DNA from 2 places in the Exiguobacterium sp. EF_C8 genome. Region 2 is predicted to be linked to the other one. Evidence: predicted binding sites of a transcription regulator. Region 2 holds the regulator's gene; the other holds the start of a gene.
What was found. The regulator LexA, encoded in region 2, represses DNA repair genes until DNA is damaged. The targets are predictions, from matches to a motif close to CGAACATATGTTCG.
Positions count from the first base shown of each region.

Region 1 (8,059 bases), 790 kb from region 2:
TCATGTCCTTGATTCCGCGGAACGGCTTTGTGACGACTTCGTCTGGATTGATCAGGGACGCATCAAACATCAAGGAACACTCGCTCAAATCGGTGAAGCCTCTGGTCAGCCAGGTGCCCGCTTATTTGACATCATGGAAGCGATGGTGCTCGAACATGATTGAAACCTTTTTGAAGCAACGGATCCGTCGGCGGCATGCGGAACAGCGTCGCTTCTTTCGAGAAATTTTTGATTGGACGATCTTGCTGTATCTCGTCATTCCAGTCGGTCTGTTCATCATCTATGAGACGGTTCAGATCTTAAACGGTCAAGCGGACTGGGTTCAAACGGTTCCGGTCGCTTGGATTTTACTCGGTTGGATGCTATATGGATTCCTGCCCGCCTTTTACGCCTGGTTCGAACCAGCAGATCGCCTCTTCTTCAAACCGGTTCCTGGAGCGATCGTTCGAATGAAGTGGTATTCCGTTCGGTATCACTTTTTGCGGATTTTTCTATTGACTGCCGGCTTACATCTACTTTGTTTTCCATTACATAGTATCCGGTTTGATCAATCCAGTATCACCGTACTGCTGACTAGTCTCGCGCTTTCTTTACTCCAACCGTTCTTTAGCTTCTGGACATACCGGTTATCTGGGCAACGGTTCTTGCGGAAATGGAGCGGTCATCTCTTCCTGGCAGCAGGACGCATCACCTTGTTGCTCCTGCTGTGGCTTCAACCGCATCCAGTCCTCTTCGTTGTCGCACTATGTATATTGCTGTTCGGATCTCTTAATGTCCGGAACTGGTCACAGCGTGAGGATGGATTAACGGAGGATATCCTGTTGTCAATGAAACGACAGTCGAGTTTATCCGCGACCGTCCTTGAATTGAACGGTGCCTTACCGAAGCCGTCGCACCGAAAGCGTCCGTTCCTTCATCTGCGATTATTCAAGCAGACGCATCAGCAACTTCCACTGCTCACGTATCTGCGGGATCCGAGTAAACGTCGTTTCTTGCTCCAGTTGTTCGTTGCGATGAACTACGGTCTTCTCGTCTTACCATGGATTGGACGCGGTCTCGTCATCGCCTTCGTGCTATTCGTTCTCTTTCAAGAACGGAAACAACATCACACGTGGTTCCGCAGACAATCATTCTACCAGCATATTTCCAATTGATTGATTTCTGCTATACTTTTTCTATTACACGGTTGGAGGGATGACTTCATGCGTACTCATTTATTCTTATTTGGAGGCGGTCCTCCATTTACACCGAATTTGCAAAAACGGTTTGCTGCATTAACGAATGGTGGTCCGGTCGCGATTCTGTATGTCCCACGTACTGGTAAGGACTGGGTGACCTACGCCTCGATTTATACGGAAGCGTTGCAGGAAGAGGGTATTTCGTCCTTCGTCCATCTACCACTGTCTGACGCGCCAACGGACGAACAACTCGCGCAACTACAGCAGTGTCAGGGCATCATCATCTCCGGTGGCGAGACCGAATTGTATCAGCAATACTTGGTCGCGACACCGATTGGTGACATCATCCAGTCGCGTTTCGTAAACGGTGTTCCGGTCGCTGGCTTTTCTGCCGGTGCCCTCGTTTCACCCGAACGTTGTGTGATTCCGGAGATCGACCAACGCGACAATCGACGTCTTCGCTTGCCTGGTCTTGCCCTGCTGAAAGACGCGGTCGTCTGTGTGCATTACGAGACGTGGGGCGAAGCCGCCCACCTCGTGCAATCCTTTACGGAAGAAGGCACGAGCCGTGCCTTCGGACTTGCCGACGCAAGCGGGATCTATCTGTGCGATCAGTACTTGATCGAAACAGAAGGAACCGATCCCGTGGTGTTATCGCGGAGTCCCGTCAGATGACGGCGATTGTCCCTGCCGTCAAAGGCATCATCATTCACGAGCAACGTCTCCTGATCGTCCGCCGGGCTGTCGCTGACTTCGGCGGCGGAACATGGGAATGTCCAGGTGGAAAGATCGACTTCGGTGAACTGCCGCTCGACAGCCTTGTTCGCGAGATAAAAGAAGAGACACAGTTGACGGTTACGCCAGAACGTCTACTCTATGCCTCTAGCTTCCTAACGCATCCCGATCGGCAAATCATTTTGTTGATGTACGTCTGCTCGACGAACCAGACGAGCGTTCAGTTATCCGCAGAACACGACGCTTATCTCTGGGCGGACGAAGAAATGATCCGTCAGTTGATTGCGCCAAATATTTTGGCTGATTTTGAGCGATATGATGTCTGGTCTCTCCTTAGTTGACCGTAATATACTGCCTTGTCCAACGCTCTCGTCAGACAAGGCAGTATTTTTTTCATTACCGGACAGTTGTCGTGTTTTTAAAGTAATGAACAGGGAATCCCTTAAATATATCTATCGTATACATTATTAAGGGGGAATCTTTCATGGACCGTCAAGCCGAAAAACGAAAAAGTAAGATGCCGTTCTTCATCATTCTTGTCATTGCCATCTTTGTCATCGTTGCTGCTGCATTGATCATTTATGTCACGTCTGAACCAAAAGAAGAGACACAAGCACTTATGACACATCTTGCGACTGTCCTTCCGATTTACGTGAACTAGATTCACAAGACCTTTACACAAGTCGTACAACGCCTTCATACATGTTGAGCTATCTCCTCCCGATAGGAATACGGGAGGAGATGTTTTATGCCAAAGAAAAAACGATTACTGGCACAACAATTAAATGGATGGCTGATTCCGATCGTCGCCATCGGACTGATCGTGATCAGTGGTCTGAGTGTTTACGCGTCGTACCAACAATCCGTCGCAGCGACTGAGGAACGGCTGATGCGCGAATTAACGATGTTTGACGTGAACGTCCGGGCAACGTTTCTCGCATATCCGAATGACGCAACAGACCGTACGCGTGCCATTAAACGATTGCAACAGCAACAGCGAACCGACTTATCACGTGATGACTACACGACTCGCTTTCAGAGCCTGAACACGAGTGAGGCGTTCCGACCGTTGACACTCGACCCAGCAAAACGGAAACAACTACTACAGCATTTAAAAACAGCTCGTACATATGCCTTTTCAAATCAAGACCAGTTTCTTGTCGCGATGACGATTCCGGAACTTGATGACGTCATCTTGCTGACGACCGATCGCGATAAATTAATCGCTCCTGCTCGAGATTTAGCTTGGACACTCATCTGGGTGAGCGTGATCACACTTGTCAGCATCAGCCTCTTGATCCGCTGGCGAATTCAACGACAACTAGCACCGTTATCGAAACTCGCTCTACAGATTGAAGAAGCCCATGCGAAGCGATCGTATCGTCCGTTAACACTTAAGACGACGACCTTTGAGTTACAACAGCTCACGTTTCAATACAATCAATTGATGCAACAGATTGGGGATTTGACGGTCGAGATGCAACAAGCCAGTCAGGAACTTGAATCCGTCCAGCCCCACTTTTCATCGCATTTATCCGCGATGGATGAATCGGTGCATGCCGTCGATGAAGTCGCCGGTTCCTTACTTGCGCAATCGACGCAGATGAATCAGACGATCATCGCCTCCACACGTTTGGCTGCCCAAGGACACGATGCGTTAAGCGAAATGCAAACGACACTTCTGAACAGCCAACGTGCCGTAACTCGTTTTCAACAGACTGTTCAGACGAATCACACGACACTTGGGACATTACAACAAGAAAGCTACTTGCTGAAGGAACAATCCGCGACGACAGAGCAAATCTTGCAACAGACCTCACATCTACAGCAGCAGATGGAGACCTCAATTTCCCACATCCAGCGTGTCGCTGAAGAGACGCGCCGCCTATCGCTAAATGCGCTGATCGAGGCAACTCGTGCCGGCGAAGCCGGTCGTGGCTTCACGGTCGTGGCCAAGGAAGTCGAAAGACTAGCGATCGATATCCGGACGAGTACGGGCCACATCCGTCAGGTCAATCAGACGTGGACGACAGGGCTCAATCAAGTCGAACAAGCGCTCTCGCAGATGACGGAACGGTTTCTCTCGACGTCACAACAGCTTGAGACGGCAACGGAGCACTTGCAACAGATGCTGACTGAAGCGACGACGATCGAGACGACACTGGGGACCGTTGAACACCAACGTCAAATCGTCGCAGAAGTCCAGTCGAATATGCAACAGCATCTACAATCTGTCCAAAAGTTGATGTCAGAGCTCTCGTCCTACAGCCAGGTGCTCGGGGATCAAATGCAACACCACGTCATTCAGCAAACGGAATTGAAGACACATAGCGCGGTACTCGAGTCACGGATCAGTTCGTTGCAACAGACCGTTCGCTCGAGCGAATCGTCGTCTTAACAAAAAGAGCACCTGCCATTCCTGGCAAGCGCTCTTTTCCTCTGTTCTCAGCCGATATAACGTGCTTCCTTTTTATCGATGATATTGCGAATCCGGTTCTCCGTCACCTGATACTGCTCCGCCAGTTGACGAATCGTCTTCCCTTTTTCATATTGGGCGCGAATCGCTCGAATCTGGAATGATGACAGTGTCACATGTTGTTCTAATAAGAGATCAAACTCACCAAGTAGTTCGGTATACTGCTGATCAAATGAAGGCAACACGTCCAAGTTCGATAACTGATCGTCAGCTCGTTTACCGTTGCGTCGAACGAGTCGCGCTTCCGTGACGTCAACCGTCAGAAAAGCTTGCGCAACGAGTAGACCAACCTGCACTCGTTCTCCTCGCCCCCGTTGATAGAGCGTGACTTTCCGATATCCTTCTCGATTGAGCCGCGGTCGAAGCAAGACACCTTTTCGGCGTTGTCGGACGCCGCGACACGTCACGATTGTCCGATCAAGCGACCTTACGCGACCAAGTGACGAGACTTCATATATACCTACATAGCCGATGACGGCCTTCCATTGCTCTTGCATAGTTGTCCTCCTTCAGACAAGGACACGACGGGACTTCATACCTGAATTATACCAAATTACGAACAAACGTTCTAGTGATGTCACTCATCGGAATGTGCTATTCTTAGCAGAAAAAGGAAATGAGGTTCGTCCATGAAATTTGTTTTGTTACTTGGTCCCCAAGCAGTCGGAAAGATGACGATTGGTCAGGAAATCGAACGGTTGACGGAGATGAAAGTCTTCCATAACCACCAGACGATCGACTTGTTATTGCCTTATTTTGATTTCTCTGAACCCGCCCATCACCGCTTAAAAGATACGATTCGGCGCGAGATGTTCAAGGAAATGGCGAACAGTTCGCTCGAAGGTGTCCTGTTTACATTCCTCTGTCTATTTGGCGTCGAAGGTGGTGGTCTCGAGTTCATCGAAGAAACGGTTGAGTTGTTCGAACAAGCAGGTGCTGACGTCTATATCGTTGAACTGGATGCGCCGGTCGCGACCCGTCTGCACCGGAACACGACCGAAAACCGATTGACGCACAAAGTAACGAAGCGTGACCTCGCCGCTTCTGAACAAGACTTACGCGAGACGGCGGACGGATACCGGACACGCTCGCTACCAGGCGAATTGCCGGACGTCAATTATCTCTTTCTTGATACGGAACAGTTAAGTGCGCGTGAAAGCGCTGAAGCGATTTGCGACCATTTCAACTGGTCGAAAACAACGGTCTAATCACAAATAAGCCCCGTTCTGCTCAGCAGACGGGGCTCTAATGATGAAGTTCGCGTGCATATCGATTCGCCTGCAACTGAAATCCGTTCCGACGCCAGACCGTGTCACTGCCCGCTTCACTATAGACACGCTTCAGTAATAACGTCCGTGCGAGATAAGGCAAAATCGATGTCAAAGCTTCCGTGATGTACCCGTGCTGATCGTCTTCATCATTTGACGTATATCGCAGGCTTCCGATTGAATCATCCCATGTAAAAATAATCGTTCCAACGATCGTTTTCTCACGTATCGCATGCAACGTCCACTTACAACCCGATTCTTCATCCGTTGCTTCAACAAATAATCGTGACGTTTTAAAATCCGGATGCCGTCCTTGCATTCAGCTCTCCTCCTCGACCTCAAACGTTGCTGTCGCGTAAGCCTCTCCATTAATCAAAATCGTCAATGTGTGTGTACCAGGATAATGGACACGCGTCGTCATGTTCCGAAACGATTGGCGTCTTTCGACTTGTAAGACACCTTTAACTTCCCGCTCCCGCAGTTGAAACACCTTCCGACTCGTTCTGCGTTGTTTGACGTAATCGATCGCGTACTCCAAGCGTAAACGTTGTGGAACTGAACTCGTCACAGTGAACGAGAAATCAAGCTCTCCACCAATCGTAACCGGCGAGACGACTAAATTTGTAATCTCGACCTCCCCTTGCGTAACGTGTCCGAATAACTGTAAGACTTCTGGATTTCCGCGTTTGAGTAACGTCCGGGAGGCGTGGCGCAAAATCCAGTCCGTGTTCGGATCTGTTCCTAAGTGACGTTCGATCCGCTCAATCAGATATTCCGGATGTGTCTTTGAAATATCGTTCAAGTGATTGGCGACACTTTTTCGGACGTAGAGTGACGGATCCTGTAGTAACGCGTCAAGAACCGGTAACGCCGGTCGCGGATCAGCAATCAGACTCGGAATCGCTTGTCCCCATGGCAGACGCGGTCGTGTCCCTTCCGACGCTAAGCGCCGAACATGTTCATCGTCTGATGTTGCCCACATGAGTGCTTGCTCGAGATAACGCTCTTGATCAGCGAGTAGAAAACGCCGGACAGCGAACTCAGACGTCGAATACGGCGTCAATTTAACGAGTGTCTCTAACGCAAGCTTCCAGTCAACGAGTGTTGCTGTCCGTTCGACATACTCGGGAAAAACGATCCCTGGTAATCCAGTAAACTGCGGTGCGAGTCGTTCCAGCTCCCCGATCGAGTCCGGAAACGGTGGCAGGACGGATTCTAGTGTCTCCGCAACACGACGGACGCGTTGTTTAAACGCAAGCTCTTCCCAGTCCTCCCGTTCGACTCGTCTGCGAAAATCTGATACATCGACCGCTTCTCCTAAGCCATCGAGCCAACTCGGTGAAAACACATCTTTAATCAAACTCATCCTACATCCAGTCCTCTCTTTGTACGCTCCAGTTTGAGCAATGTTTCCTTGCGTGCAAGTCCCCCGGCGTATCCACCTAAATCCCCATTCGTTCGAATGACCCGATGACATGGAATGATGATTGCTAGTTGATTTGTTCCGTTGGCTCGTGCGACAGCGCGAACAGCGGTTGGTTGACCAATTCGGATGGCCAGTTCCTGATACGAGATCGTCTCGCCACTCGGAATCCGTTCAAGTTCTTCCCAGACGCGGCGTTGAAAGGGCGTTCCGTACCGCATCAGTGGCGTCTGAAACAAGACCGGTTCTCCTTTGAAGTAACGACGGAGCTCCCCTTCAATCTGTTCAAAGATGGGTGACTCCCCAGGCACGATGACGGCACGCGCTTTTTGACGCAATTGTTCAATTTCCCGCTCAAGTCCCCGTCGATCGACGAATTCAAGGAGATGCAAGTGTTGTTCATCAGCAATCGCAAGCATCGAACCGAGTGGTGTATCGAGCCATTTCGCGCGCAAGACCTGTCCGTCAAAACGTGACGGTGCTTCCCCGAGCATCCGTGCTGACGCTTCACGAAAACCGCTGCTTGATTCATAGCCTCCTACTAACTGTCCTTCGATGACCGGCTTCCCAGTCCGAATCTCTTTCATCGCTAACCCCATCCGCCGTGCCCGAGCATAGGCAACGAACGTCATCCCGAATCGTTTCTTGAACTGGCGCCGTGCTGTTGATTCGTCCAAACCAAGTGCTCGGAAATCGGCTTCTTTAAACCGTTTATCTGGTTCCGCCTCGACTGCTTCGATCAAGCGTTGAATCGTACCGTGATCGCCGGGATAAGCGAGCGGATGACACCGTCTGCACGGTCGATAAGAGGCAAGCAATGCCTCTTGCGCCGTCTCGAAAAACTCACAGTTCTCCTCCTTCGGTTTTCGCGCTGGACACGTCGGACGGCAAAAAATACCGGTCGTCTTGACCCCGACAAAAAACGTTCCTTCGTACGTCGCGTCTCGTCGAACGAGTGCTTCATAATACGTGTGGTGTT
Region 1 covers NZ_CM143264.1:347,502-355,560, reverse strand. Annotated here, with positions in the region: gene ACY2IG_RS01990 (ABC transporter ATP-binding protein) at 1-163, shown strand, start outside; gene ACY2IG_RS01985 (ABC transporter permease) at 156-1,154, shown strand; gene ACY2IG_RS01980 (Type 1 glutamine amidotransferase-like domain-containing protein) at 1,203-1,853, shown strand; gene ACY2IG_RS01975 (NUDIX hydrolase) at 1,850-2,254, shown strand; gene ACY2IG_RS01970 (hypothetical protein) at 2,398-2,574, shown strand; gene ACY2IG_RS01965 (methyl-accepting chemotaxis protein) at 2,662-4,311, shown strand; gene ACY2IG_RS01960 (NUMOD4 domain-containing protein) at 4,359-4,886, opposite strand; gene ACY2IG_RS01955 (AAA family ATPase) at 5,019-5,597, shown strand; gene ACY2IG_RS01950 (GNAT family N-acetyltransferase) at 5,635-5,976, opposite strand; gene ACY2IG_RS01945 (DNA alkylation repair protein) at 5,977-7,023, opposite strand; gene ACY2IG_RS01940 (bifunctional transcriptional activator/DNA repair enzyme AdaA) at 7,020-8,059, opposite strand, start outside.
Region 1: the regulator LexA is predicted to act here: its motif matches at 4,946-4,959, upstream of ACY2IG_RS01960 (NUMOD4 domain-containing protein).

Region 2 (8,059 bases):
ACACGGCGAATATGAGGATTTAGGAGCTTTATCCAAAGAAGTCGGGATGACGCTGATCAAAACGATTGGTGGGGCATCCGGTCCTTTATACGGGACAGCATTCGTTAAGTTCGCCGGTGCATTCAAAGGGAAAACAGAAGTCGAAGGTGCGGATCTTGCAGACGCTTTCCGCGAAGCGACGGAAGGGATCAAATCGCGTGGGAAATCGGAATTCGGTCAAAAGACGATGGTCGATATCTGGACACCGTTCCAAGAAGCGCTCTCGCAAGAAGGGGACTTGAAAGCTGCAATCGATCAAGCACTTGCTGATACAAAAGCGCGTATCGCAACGAAAGGGCGCGCGTCCTACTTCGGTGAAGCGACGGAAGGCGTACAGGACCCAGGTAGTTTATCGAGTGCTTTGCTACTCAGCGAAATTGCGGAGGTGCTTCATGGTTAATCTTGTACTTGTTTCTCATAGTGAAAAACTCGCGGCTGGGCTGAAAGAACTGTTGGCAGAGATGGCACCGGATACGCCAGTCTTAGTAGCAGCCGGTCTTGAAGATGGTAGCATTGGAACAGACGCGACACGAATCGAAGAAACACTGAATACACTAGACGACGATGGAGTCGTCTTAACGGATATTGGTTCTGCGACGATGAACACAGAATTAGCACTTGAATTATACAGTGGCGAACGGACGGTACGTTTTATCGACGCACCACTCGTCGAAGGTGCGTTTTTAGCGGCAGTCCTTAGCGGTCAATCGAAATCTGTTGATGAGATTGAAGACGGATTAAAAAAAGAGTTTGGCAAATAAGTAATAAATCCCCCATCGCGAATAGGCGAGGAGGATTTATTTCAATTACTTCTATTCATATTAAAACTTAGTAGAGACTCTGATGAATCAAAACGACCGGAGCCACTCTTCTAACCACTCTCTAGGTAAGCAAACTGTAGCTAAATCAAGTGTTTGTAATGCATCCAAAGAATACGTGTTATAAAGATAGAGATCCCATTGTGCATCGATATCGTTTGCTACTTCAGTCGCTTGTTCACTTAATGGATAAGTTCCACGTCCGTCAGTTGCAAGATGATAATAATCATTATGGTAGACATTGATCATATACCGGTAACACCAATCTGCCAGTTCTTCATGCGTGATGTTGCCATCAAGCGCGAACTGAATGTATTCTTTTAGCTGTTGATCAGAATAAATGGTATTCATGAGGCACCTCACGCTATATTTTCTATAAGATATCAAAAACCCGGTCCCTCTGTAAAAGGGATCGGGTTATTAATTAACTTATTTCGATGGTTTAAAGACCATTGTCGCTTCCACTGCTTTTTGCCATCCAGCATAGCGTTGTTCACGATCGTCTTCTTTCATCTCTGGTTTAAACTGATGATCGAGCTTCCATTGTTGTTTGATTTCCGCTTTATCTTTCCAGTAACCGACGGCTAATCCAGCAAGATATGCTGCACCGAGTGCTGTCGTTTCGTTGATTTCTGGACGATCGACAGGAACGCCGAGGATGTCCGATTGGAACTGCATCAAGAAGTTATTGGCTACAGCACCACCGTCGACACGAAGTGTTTTCAGTTCGATTCCAGAATCTTGTTCCATCGCTGTCAACACGTCGCGTGTTTGATAAGCGAGTGATTCAAGCGTTGCCCGAACGAAGTGCTCTTTATCTGTTCCGCGTGTTAATCCGAAGATCGCCCCACGAACATCTGAATCCCAATACGGTGCACCAAGACCGACAAAAGCAGGAACGACGTAAACACCGTCTGTTGAATCGACTTTCGTTGCATAGCCTTCTGAATCTTTCGCGTGTTTCAACATACGGAGTCCATCGCGGAGCCACTGGATTGCAGAACCGGCGACGAAGATAGAGCCTTCGAGCGCATATTCGACTTTTCCATCAACGCCCCAAGCAATTGTCGTCAAGAGTCCGTGGTCAGAAGAAACGGCTTTCTCACCTGTGTTCATGAGCATGAAACAACCTGTTCCGTATGTGTTCTTTCCTTCACCTTCTTCAAAACACGTTTGACCAAAGAGTGCAGCTTGTTGGTCACCAGCGATCCCAGCGATTGGCACTTCGTAACCGAAGAAGTGATATGGTACTGTTTTGTCGTAGACTTCACTCGATTGACGAACTTCTGGTAACATTGATGCAGGAACACCGAGGATATCGAGCAACTCTTCATCCCATTTTTGCTCATAGATGTTGTACATCAATGTCCGTGAAGCGTTCGTGTAATCCGTGATATGCGTTTTTCCACCAGACAATTTCCAAACGAGCCACGTATCAATCGTACCGAAGAGTAATTCACCGTTCTCTGCTTGCTCACGTGCGCCTTCGACATTGTCGAGAATCCATTTGACTTTCGTACCAGAGAAGTAGGCATCAATCAAAAGTCCTGTTTTATCACGGAACTTCTGATTCAAACCTTGTTCTTTTAAGTCGTCACAGATACCAGACGTTTGACGTGATTGCCAAACGAGCGCGTGATAAACCGGTTTACCTGTTTCTTTGTTCCAGACCACTGTCGTTTCACGTTGGTTCGTGATTCCGATTCCGGCGATTTGCTCAGGTTTGATATCTGCTGTTCCGAGTGCTTCAGCCATAACAGCAAGAATCGAACCCCAGATTTCGTTTGCATCGTGCTCGACCCAGCCTGGTTGCGGGAAGTATTGCTTGAATTCCCGTTGTGCCGAGTTGACGATTTTCCCGTCGTGATCGAAGATGATCGCACGTGAGCTTGTCGTACCTTGGTCGAGTGCTAGGATATACTTGTTTTCCATTTCGAAATCCCCCTTGAGCGGTATGTGTTTGTGAAACGTGATCTTAGTAGATCAATTGATAGATGAACACGGCAAGCGCTCCGCCGATGATTGGACCAACAACTGGAATCCATGAGTAGCCCCAGTCAGATGACCCTTTATTCGGAATCGGTAAGATAGCATGTGCGATACGCGGTCCAAGGTCACGGGCCGGGTTGATGGCATATCCTGTTGTACCACCAAGTGATAGACCGATGACGACGACGAGTAAACCGACGATAAGTGGTTTTAAGCCGTCACCGAATGTCGTTAAACCGAGCGCCAAGATACCGAAGACGAGAACGAATGTCCCGATGATTTCAGAAATCAAGTTCGACGGCGTATGGCGAATCGCTGGACCTGTTGCGAACACACCGAGTTTTGCAGCTTGATCATCAGTCGCTTCAAAATGTTTCATGTAATGAAGCCAAACGAGAATGGCGCCGATGAAAGCTCCGACAAGTTGTCCGGCAATATAGACAGGAACGTCTGCCCACGGTAAATCAGAGTTTAAAGCAAGTGCAATTGTTAAAGCAGGGTTCAAGTGCGCTCCACTCTCAGCAGCGACGAATGCTCCTGTCATGACGGCAAGACCCCAAGCGAACGTGATGACAATCCATCCGCTGTTTTCGGACTTCGTCTTTCTCAAGACGACACCGGCGACGACACCATCCCCGAGCAGAATGAGGATCATCGTACCGATCATTTCCAATACAAAGTTATTCATGCAAAAACCCTCCCTTTGGATTAAAGCAAATAATGGTCTTTCTACTTTAAATTACTCCGATTTGATAACGTTTTCAATACATATAATTGAAATATAGGAATGGAAATTTTTTATTTTAATGTTTAAAGATACGAAAAATTGGATAAGAAAACACCTCTTTTGCCTGCAAGCAAGCAAAAGAGGTGTTAACGACGACGCTTTTTTCTTTTTTTAGGTCGAAACCAACTACTGGAATAATCTAGTAGGATATGAATTGTACTCGCCACCATGATACCAATGACAAAAGCGGGTAGGGAAGCGAACCAGGAATCAATGGTCTCTGACGCGATGACTTGAAAATACAAGCTGAGAAATAATAAGGGAATCACAAGTGCAGCACTATAAAGGAGTCGGATGACATCCCCAATGATCAATCCGTGTGACCAGATCGAGCGGTGGGGCATGATCTTCACATAAGGCATCCACAGGACTCGAAATGGTCCAAAGCGATAATACGGTTCTGACTTTAAATCGAGGTCAGGTGACAACCAAAGCGTACCGACAGCGATACCGATGGCAGTCGGTAACCAATCCGTTTGTTGCGTTGCGACCGAATACGCAACGTAACCCGTCAGTGCGACGGTATTGACGGTATCATGTACATTTCCTGAAGGCATGAAAAAAGACCAGTCGTAACTGGTCCCTCCGTCAATGAATCGTCCGATACACGCCGATTACCTTACCAAGAATGGAGACATTATCGAAATACATCGGATCCATCGAGTCATTTTCTGGTTGTAGACGTACCTGTTGATCTTCTAAGAAGAACCGTTTCACCGTCGCTTCGCTATCTTCGGTCATAGCTACGACGATTTCTCCGTTTTCTGCTGTGTTTTGTTGGCGTACGATGACGCGATCGCCGTCAAGAATACCTGCGTTAATCATTGATTCACCATCGATCGTCAACATGAAGACCGTTTCGTTTCCTACATAATGTGCAGGGAGCGGGAACTGTTCTTCGATGTTTTCAATCGCTGTAATCGGAAGACCAGCTGTGACTTTCCCGATGACGGGAACATGAACGATAGCTTCCGTGATTTCTTCAGGCTTATCAAGCAATATCTCAATCGCACGTGGTTTCGTCGGGTCACGGCGAATCATTCCCCGTTTCTCGAGTCGATCCAAATGACCGTGTACCGTCGAGCTAGACGCGAGTCCGACTGCTTCTCCGATTTCACGAACTGATGGTGGATACCCCTTCAGTTTCACTTCAGAGACGATGTAGTCGAGAATCTCTTGTTGGCGCTTAGACATTTTCCGCATACGAATTGCCACCTCTTTCTGGATTGAAGTTTGAAATGTAAGAATATATGTTTCTAAATTCACTATAACATAGAACAAATGAGCGTACAAACAATTGTTCGACATTTTGTGTTGACCGAACACGGGTTCTGTGTTTATTATGAATTATGCGAACAATTGTTCCGCGAACGTTTATTCTAACTCATTCATTTCATATTTGGAGGGATTCATGATGATTCATACGATTCGTACTCATGCTTTTTCTATTCTCTTCTATGCATTAAGTATTGCCTTCGTGATCTTTTTACTCACACCACGCCCAGATGAAAAGGTAGCACAATTGATGACGGCTTCCGTTACGGTCGATGAGAACGCTACAGTCGAACAAATTGCTGAAGTCTACAATGATGGTTCGATGTCAGATGAGGAATACGTCAACTGGTTGATCAAAAATAATGATGTTGAGACAAAACATGTCATCTCAAAAAGCAAAATCGTTGTACCAATCGCACAACAATGACAAAATGGAAAAGTTGTGAAAGAACGAACAGGGATGTGAGGTACGATGAAGGTCGTGATTTATTGTCGAGTATCGACCGAAAAAGAAGCACAAGATAGTTCGATTGAACGCCAACGGATGGAGCTTTCGAAGGTTGCGTCTCAAAAGGGGTTTGATGTCGTAGATATCGTCTCTGAAAAAGAGAGTGGATATGATGTTGATCGGGAAGGGATGCTAACAGTTCTTGATTATGTGACACGCGATACGGTAGATGCGGTCCTCGTAACGGATGATACACGGATTGGTCGAGGGAATGCAAAAATCGCTATTTTGCATACATTCAAAAAACATGGGGTCCGCTTGATGACGCTTGATTCAGATGGAGAATATCAACTTGCGGATGCAGAAGCGATGGTCCTTGAGATCGTCTCACTCGTGGAAGAATACCAACGGAAACTGCATAATGCAAAAATCGCCCGTGGCATGCGGCGAGCAGTCGAACAAGGTTTTCGCCCGGAACGAAATCTCAATCGCCAAGGAGAGAACGCAGGACGTAGTCGAAAAGACGTACCGATCGAAGAAATTGTACGTCTTCGAGAACTCGGATTGACGTTTTCTGATATCGCCATCACCTTGCGGGGGATGGGGCATGATATTTCAAAAGCAACGGTCAATCGTCGATATCTTGAATACCGCGAACTGACACCTAGCCCGGAATGAGAAGCAAGTAACCCGTCGACTGACGCGGTTAACTTGCTTTTTTTTATAAGCTCTTTTACAGTAAGAATACAATTGAACTACTCAAGTTTGAGTCATAAAGAAAGAGGGATTCCATGTTATCACAAGAACAATTAGATCGAATTAATGCATTAGCGAATAAATCAAAAGTTGAGCCGTTATCGGAAGCGGAAACGGCAGAGCAAAAAGAATTACGTGCAGCGTATCTCGCAGCATTCCGTGGATCGTTCAAAAACCAACTCATGGGTATGAAAATCGTCGATGAAGAGGGAACGGACGTAACACCTGAGAAATTGAAACAAGCACAAGAAGAAGAACGGAATAAACAATAATCGTTCGTTTCTTTTATAGAAGAAAGAGGTCTCGCGTCAAGCGGACCTCTTTTTTGTTTAGAGCGAGTATCTTTTTTGTTTAGAGTGAGTAGATGAGGAAACATTGTACGATAGCAATACATCTTAATAGCGATCTTTCATGGATTCATGCATCCTGTATGAGTCGATAGAACGGCTATAGATAGCGCATTCATTTTAATGTGACATACTATTTAGAAAAGTTGTATCACATTTAAGAGTGTGCTAAAATGAGTAGGAATTTGTGAAAAAGAGAGAGGATGATTGTTTTGACGAACATGACGACAGTAGAACAATTAGCAATTAATACGATTCGTACCTTATCGATTGATGCCGTACAAAAGGCGAACTCGGGTCACCCAGGTATGCCAATGGGAGCAGCGCCAATGGCATTCTCGCTTTGGGCGGATCATATGAACCACAACCCTAAAAATCCAGAATGGTTCAACCGCGACCGTTTTGTACTTTCAGCCGGACACGGTTCGATGCTTCTCTACTCACTCCTCCACCTATCGGGATACGATCTATCGATGGATGATCTTAAATCATTCCGTCAATGGGGATCAAAAACACCGGGTCATCCGGAATACCGTCACACGGCTGGTGTAGATGCAACAACGGGTCCACTTGGTCAAGGGATCGCGATGGCAGTTGGTATGGCAATGGCAGAACGTCATCTTGAAGCAAAATACAACCGTGACGATCTCAACGTCGTCGATCACTTCACATACGGAATTTGTGGAGATGGAGACTTGATGGAAGGTGTCTCAGCTGAAGCGGCTTCACTCGCAGGTCACCTTGGTCTTGGAAAATTAGTCGTATTGTATGATTCAAACGATATCTCACTTGATGGCGATCTCGACAAATCATTCTCTGAAAACGTCCAGAAGCGCTTCGAAGCGTATAACTGGCAAGTCATTCGCGTAGAAGACGGAACGGATATCGATTCCATTTCGAAAGCAATCGCGACGGCACAGGCAGAGACGACAAAACCAACATTGATCGAAGTCAAAACAGTCATCGGTTTCGGTTCACCGAACAAATCAGGGAAGTCGGCTTCTCACGGTGCACCACTTGGTGAAGCAGAAATCAAATTGACGAAAGCAAGCTACATTTGGGATCACGAAGAGTTCTACGTACCTGAAGAAGTCAAATCATTGTTTGACGAGCGAATCGTCCAACGTGGTGCTTCTGCAGAAGACGCATGGAACGAGACAATGAAACAATACGAAGCAGCGCACCCAGAATTGCATGCTGAACTCGTTCGCGCGATTGCAAACGAATTGCCAAGCAACTGGGAAGCAGACCTTCCGACATACGACTTGTCGTCGAAAAAAGCAACGCGTCAAACAAGCGGTGAAGTCTTGAATGGTCTCGCGAAGAACGTTCCGACATTGTTCGGTGGTTCAGCTGACCTTGCAGGATCAAACAACACGATGCTTAAAGGCGAAGCAGACTTCGATATCGATCCAAGCGGTCGCAACATCTGGTTCGGGGTACGTGAATTCGCAATGGCAGCAGCTGTCAACGGTATGGCACTTCACGGCGGCGTCATTCCTTACGGCGCGACATTCTTTGTCTTCTCGGATTACCTCCGTCCGGCGGTTCGTCTTGCTGCATTAATGGGACTTCCATCAATCTTCGTCTTGACGCACGA
Region 2 covers NZ_CM143264.1:1,140,489-1,148,547, forward strand. Annotated here, with positions in the region: gene dhaL (dihydroxyacetone kinase subunit DhaL) at 1-439, shown strand, start outside; gene dhaM (dihydroxyacetone kinase phosphoryl donor subunit DhaM) at 432-800, shown strand; gene ACY2IG_RS05880 (hypothetical protein) at 888-1,208, opposite strand; gene glpK (glycerol kinase GlpK) at 1,287-2,789, opposite strand; gene ACY2IG_RS05890 (MIP/aquaporin family protein) at 2,833-3,534, opposite strand; gene ACY2IG_RS05895 (metal-binding protein) at 3,720-4,190, opposite strand; gene lexA (transcriptional repressor LexA) at 4,222-4,836, opposite strand; gene yneA (cell division suppressor protein YneA) at 5,048-5,335, shown strand; gene ACY2IG_RS05910 (YneB family resolvase-like protein) at 5,381-6,034, shown strand; gene ACY2IG_RS05915 (DUF896 domain-containing protein) at 6,148-6,384, shown strand; gene tkt (transketolase) at 6,681-8,059, shown strand, end outside.